Regions from separate parts of the Photorhabdus aballayi genome, predicted to be linked through region 1. Evidence: predicted binding sites of a transcription regulator. Region 1 holds the regulator's gene; each other region holds the start of a gene.
What was found. Region 1 encodes PhoB, which activates phosphate uptake and scavenging genes when phosphate is short. Its sites were predicted from a motif close to CTGTCATAAAACTGNCNNAT; they were not measured.
Positions count from the first base shown of each region.

Region 1 (2,251 bases):
CTTTTTCCAACTGACATCAATTTGAGTCCCTTTAGGGGTATGGTTAACTGCGTTATAAACCAAATTCGACATTGCGCTGCGAAGCTGCTCTTCATTGCCGAACACTTTAAGTCCTTCACCAATATCAAAATTAATCTTATAACATTCATTACCCAGCGCTGTGGCTTCCTGACGCAATACTTTAAGCATCAAAGGCACATCAACCACTTCATTCATATCAATCTGGGGAGCGACTTCAATTTTAGACAGTTGCAACAATTGCTTCACCAAACTGTCCAGCCTTCGGGTTTGCTCCTGCATCGTATTCAACGCTTTCTTATTTAGCGGATTATCCTGCATCATTTCCAAATAACCCTGCAAGACAGTTAAAGGGGTACGCATTTCATGACTGACATTGGCAAAAAAATCACGACGGGCATTTTCCAGTGTTCGTTTCTGAGTCACATCTCTGGCAACCATTAAGAACTGGCCCTCAGAATAAGGCATCACCCGAAACTCAACAGTGAAACCATTATTTAACTCAATGGATAAAGGACGTGAAAAATCTCTGGAAAGAATATATCGGCTAAAATCAGGGTAGCGAAGTAAATTGAAAATGTGCTGCCCATTGTCTTCAGGCCAACGAAAACCGAGTAAATGTTGCGCCAAACGGTTGCACCAAAAAATATTACCTTCCGTCGTCATCATTACAATGGCATCAGGCAATGATTCCGCCCCGCTACGAAACCGTTTGATCAACAGCGCCAACTCACGACGCCGCTTTCGATTCCGTTGCTGCATCTGGTGAATACCATAAAAAATAGGCTCCCACCCTCCTCTCCCCGACGGCGGCAACATACTGCGATCCAACCATAACCAATTCGAAAGTTTCAGCAAGTTATAACCATGCCATATCAACACCAACAATACCGAAACAAATAAACACCAGGATAAATGACCAATAAATATCGACAAAATTAACGCAGGTAAACAAAAGAGAAACAGTTCTGAAACCAGTTTCTTCCAAGATAAACGTTCTAACACATTAGATTCTCCGGTGCGTGGATTTAGTAACGGGTAGAAAAACGATAACCCGTACCACGAACGGTCTGCACCATTTTATCATGGCCGCCAATCTCTAATACTTTACGTAAACGGCGAATATGGACATCAACAGTTCTATCTTCAACATAAACATTTGCTCCCCAAACATAATTAAGCAACTGTTCACGGCTATAGACCCGTTCAGGGTGAGTCATAAAGAAGTGCAGTAATTTAAATTCCGTCGGCCCCATATCCAGCGCTTTATCCTGGCTGGTCACTCGATGGGACGTTGAATCCAAAACCAAGCCATTCATTTCGATAATATCTTCCATGACCATCGGCGAAATACGCCGCAATACCGCTTTAACTCTGGCAACCAGCTCTTTAGGAGAGAAAGGCTTGGTAATATAGTCATCTGCCCCAACTTCAAGGCCACGCACCCGATCTTCCTCTTCACCGCGGGCAGTTAGCATCATCACCGGAATATCACGGATATTACTATTCCGTTTCATCTGTTTAATTATCTGCAAACCAGAACCGCCGGGAAGCATCCAATCCAATAATACTAAATCAGGATATGGCTCAGATAAACATGCCAACGCAGAATCATAATCCTCTGCTTCTACCGGCTGATACCCATTTTTTTCCAGAACAAAACAGACCATCTCACGAATCGGAGCTTCATCTTCAACTACCAGAATGCGTCTTGCCATGATTAATCCCGTTAATATATTGAGATAAACGCTACTCAGTTTGAAAAAGCATTATGCGTCAGTTTTATGACAAATTTATGAAATCCTGCCTTGGTTATCCTCCATCTGCAATCTATTTCGCAATAATTAACTCAACAATTGTCATATTTCATAATGAATGCGAAGCCGTTCGAAGATATATTCACGAAATCAGATTTAAAAGCGACATCGAGAATACAGCGATTATAATCATGCTTCACTTTAACCAATGACGGCGAAACTATGCGTATTATTCACACTTCGGACTGGCATCTTGGCCAATATTTTTTTACAAAAAGCCGGGCTGCCGAACATCAACATTTTCTGCGCTGGCTGATTAAACAGGTTGAACATTATCAGGTCGATGCACTAATTGTTGCCGGAGATGTATTTGATACCGGCTCACCGCCTAGTTACGCCCGTGAGCTATATAATCGCTTTGTCGTTGAGCTACAACCGACCGGTTGCCAGTTAATTATCCTTGGCGGCAACCATGA
Region 1 covers NZ_JAPFCD010000038.1:23,747-25,997, reverse strand. The annotation lists gene phoR (phosphate regulon sensor histidine kinase PhoR) at 1-1,023, opposite strand, end outside; gene phoB (phosphate regulon transcriptional regulator PhoB) at 1,047-1,736, opposite strand; gene sbcD (exonuclease subunit SbcD) at 1,998-2,251, shown strand, end outside.

Region 2 (2,251 bases), on a different contig from region 1:
GGCTTGGACGCATGAAACTGTTGCTATGAACTTGCTTAATAAAGTGTTGCAGCATCTTCTCAGTAACATAAAAATCAGCAATCACCCCATCTTTCATCGGACGAATTGCCGCAATATTACCCGGTGTTCGACCCAGCATTTGCTTTGCTTCCTGCCCAACGGCAGCAACACTTTTCGATGAACCTGCACGATCCTGACGGATTGCGACAACCGAAGGTTCATTCAATACAATACCCTGACCTTTGACGTAGATAAGGGTATTGGCGGTACCCAAGTCAATAGACAAGTCGTTGGAAAACATGCCACGAAATTTTTTAAACATAGCGAAAGGATAATCCTGCAAGCTGGGGACGGAACAAAACCCGTCTACTCTACCAACCACATGAAGCAGCGACAAGGCGCACAAGCACCTGCTTCAATAAAAAAGTGGCTACGTTATTCATATCAACAGCGCGATATTCTACGTTACTTCTCCCAAACGGAGCAGAAAAAAACTGCATAAAAATGGGTTAATTTTACCAATTGTTCCATAACGAAATGCAAGAACCACCTAATTTTGCATAATTCAACATTATGGTGCCACTGGATGATACCACTGGCACCGTACCGGCTAAATCCGCTGCTGCTTTTTGACCAATAGCTATTCCGGTAAGCTCATATCAAATTCATGCCTATAAACTCATACCTCTGCTCGCCATTACCAACACTTAACCACAAGTACGTAGTCTGTGTAGTGAGCAAATTAATGATGTAATAAACTACGACTAAAATACAATACTTTCTGCTAAAAAATAATAAAAAACAGAATTTTCTGAAATAGAACGCCATATGCAACTAATGCTGGAATATGACAATGAGATTACAGATAAAAATGCGGATAAATTCTGTTTTATAATCCATCAACACTTTATTTTTTCTTATCTACCTTATGTAAATTACTCATTTTTATCTATCCTTATTTAATGACAAAATTGATTACAGAGAACGGAACAATAATGAAAGCCCTGCTACTCAAACAACAACAGAACCAATTATCAGCGTCCATAGAAGAAATTGATGCTTCTCATCTTCCCGTGGGAGACGTTACCGTCGATATTCACTGGTCAACTCTCAACTATAAAGACGCATTAGCAATCACAGGCAAAGGGAAAATTATCCGCCAATTCCCGATGATACCGGGTATTGATTTCTCTGGCATTGTACACAGTACCGAAGATCCCCGTTTTCATATCGGTCAACATGTATTATTAACCGGCTGGGGTGTAGGAGAAAATCATTGGGGTGGACTGGCGGAACAAGCCAGAGTTTCAGGCGAGTGGTTGACACCTTTACCTGCCGGTCTGGATAGCAGACAAGCAATGATCATTGGTACTGCTGGTTTTACCGCAATGCTGTGCGTTATCGCCCTGGAACAAGGCGGCGTTAAGCCAGAAAGTGGTGATGTTGTTGTGACAGGCGCCAGCGGTGGTGTAGGGAGTACGGCGATAGCCCTACTCTCACAACTTGGCTATTCCGTTGTTGCCGTTAGCGGTAGACAAGAAAATCATGAATATTTGTTATCCCTAGGAGCAAAAAAAGTTTTGCCACGCCATGAATTTAGCCAACCACCTCGTCCACTGGAAAAACAGCTTTGGGCCGGAGCTATTGACACTGTAGGCGATAATGTACTGGCAACAATACTGGCTCAAACTCACTATAACGGCACCGTTGCAGCCTGCGGCCTCGCCGGTAATGCAAATCTGCCAACCACAGTGATGCCATTTATTTTACGTAACGTACGTCTGCAAGGCGTAGAGTCCGTCACCGTTCCATCAGCCAAACGACCTGCTGTGTGGCAACGCCTGCAAGAGCTGTTACCCGCTTCTTTTTATCGGCAGGCAACAACTGAGATAACACTGGAGCAAACAGTGGAATATGCTAATAAATTGATAGCTAACCAGGTTACAGGACGTACTTTAGTAAGAGTTCGTTAAGAATTGTGATTAGCCTCTAAAGTAGAGTGGTTTTATTCTTGACATTTTTTCTGATAAGACCAGTATTTAGCTGCTAAATGCTACGATATGATTATAATGTCGCGCTTTATCGTGGAAATAAACTGAGTAGCTGTTACAAAAAGATGACAAATCGTTAATATCGGATTATGTTGGAGCATTGTTGACAAATCGCCGGAGATACCAGCACAATGGCAGACAAGTTTCACATTTTACTCCTTAACGGCCCTAACCTGAATATGTTAGGAACCCGGGAGCCT
Region 2 covers NZ_JAPFCD010000035.1:29,323-31,573, forward strand. The annotation lists gene mreB (rod shape-determining protein MreB) at 1-322, opposite strand, end outside; gene acuI (acrylyl-CoA reductase (NADPH)) at 996-1,973, shown strand; gene aroQ (type II 3-dehydroquinate dehydratase) at 2,183-2,251, shown strand, end outside.
Region 2: acuI (acrylyl-CoA reductase (NADPH)) is a predicted target of PhoB. The motif match lies at 846-865, and genes of this name have one in related genera.

Region 3 (2,251 bases), on a different contig from region 1:
TAAAGCATCGTCCATCTTACATGATGCTTATTAGCCTCAGATGCAATTTCAGAAAGCAGCTCATCTGTATTCGATATACTTTTTACATAACAAGAAATTTCTTCCGATTGTAAGAACAGATCATATTTCCCATTCGTTCTAACGCACGCCTGTGGGTGAGATCCCATCAGGTGAATAACAATCAGCTTTTTCTTCTTTTCTGGTATTAATGCCTGTTTAATGTAAGGCACCAATTTATCATCAGGCAAATAACGCCGGTCATCAGAATTTCCACTTTTCAGGAAGTGGACACTATCTGCCTGTTGTCCAATCAACGCAACCGGAGAATCAAAAGCACTCTTCATCCCCTGATTAGATATCCAATAAGTATAAAATCCGGCTTTTTTCGCCAACGTTATGACACTATCATTCAAATTGATCGCATTCTCACCTTTCAGAGCCAGTGAGTTAGTCAAAGATAACTGGGTAGATGCCGCTGATGAGATATAATTTGTAAATATCTTGCCATTAGCCTTGTCCAACCACGGCGTATTGTTATAAGGAAAACCATACGCATTCATAAAGTCCTTTCTAACACTTTCACCAATGACCATGATATAAGTTTCATATTTATCCTCTTTTACCACAGGCTGCCAAGAATCTTTCTGCTTTATTATTTCAGCGAACCTGATTCTTTCTGAATTAACTTCTTTATAGCTTTCAACGACATCACTAAAAAACCTAATTTCAGGTAATCCTGATGCCAATAAATTAAAATCAGGATTGAAATCGGAATTTATATACCCTTTTACCGGTGACCAGAAAGCTGACAATACAGAAAATAGTGATAAAAATATTATACTCTTTCTCTTCAGCGTTACTCTTACCTTAAAAGATAAAATCATTAATATAATAGTAGCCAACACCACTAAATAGGTAAAAATAGGTAACCCGCTGATATATTCTAACGCTTCATTTTTATTAGTATAAATTAAAGACCCTACTGAATTGACATCGGGAAAACCATAATTCAATCCTACAGGAGAATAGATCACGCCAATGAATCCAATCATGAATACCAAGATATAATATATATATTTGTTAAGATTGGACAATAATATCAGAATTGAAAAAGCACTAAATACATATATAAACTTTAGCTGATATCCAAGGCTTAAATGGGCCAATGAAATAAAACCAAATAAGCATATCAAAGTGAAATTTTCTTGGATTTTTTTACTCAACAACATACTTACTCATTTCCTTTAAATAAATCGATAACAATAAAACACCAAAAAATTCATAACCTTTTCTTATTAATAGAAGTGGTTTTACAATAAGAAAATCTGCGGCTAGTCAGCTACCATCATGATGCAACTTCAAGCTGTATCATTCAGATTGCTACACCGAGCCATTAAACTAACGCATAAAAAAACACCTTACTCATTCATCTGTAACTTAGTTAAGGATTTCCTCAGCCTGAACAGTTATTAGTCTTCAATTTTTGATTAACAGCATGTAAATAATATGCGTTTTTTTTGTTAATAGCAAAAACTCTGAATATATCGATCCTGATCGTGATTTTAAACTATACTTAATGAGTAGCTTATGCACGAAGACATATATCTGAGAACAACGATAACTAACTGAAAGATAGTTAAAATATCTACCTTGAGCACTGTGTATCTCAAAGAAACATTATTCTCTTAATCAATATTCAGTAAAGAGAAAGCTAGTCAGGTCAAGTTATTGGTTGTTAAAAGCTATTATGAACATTAACCACTAAAATTGATGACCTAGCCCAAGCTTTTCATACGGCAGCGACTATGTCGATATTCCAGTAAATCCAGCCAGGAAAATTCAATAAGATATTGACAATAGATGGCACACATGGAAAGAATCATCTCAAAACCATTAGGAGATTAGTGATGAATGAAAAATTCTATCAATTAAAAATAACGCTTATAGATTCAAAACCGGCTATTTGGCGGCAATTTGTCGTTCCAGCCTCTATTTCCTTTGACCGGCTGCATGACGTGATACAGATCGTGATGGGATGGCAGGATAGTCATCTACATGAATTCCGTATTGGCAAACTGCGACTAACAGAAATGCCAGAAAGCCCATCTGATGGCAAGGAAGAAGATTTATACCGTCTAACTGACCTGATTAAACAAAAAGGGCGATCTTTTACTTATATCTATGATTTTGGCGATGGATGGGAACACGAAATTACGTTAGAAAACAGCGATTATCCGGCAAATAACCTTCC
Region 3 covers NZ_JAPFCD010000026.1:16,889-19,139, forward strand. The annotation lists gene OO184_RS13820 (phosphoethanolamine transferase) at 1-1,229, opposite strand, end outside; gene OO184_RS13825 (plasmid pRiA4b ORF-3 family protein) at 1,908-2,251, shown strand, end outside.
Region 3: OO184_RS13820 (phosphoethanolamine transferase) is a predicted target of PhoB. The motif match lies at 1,388-1,407, and genes of this name have one in related genera.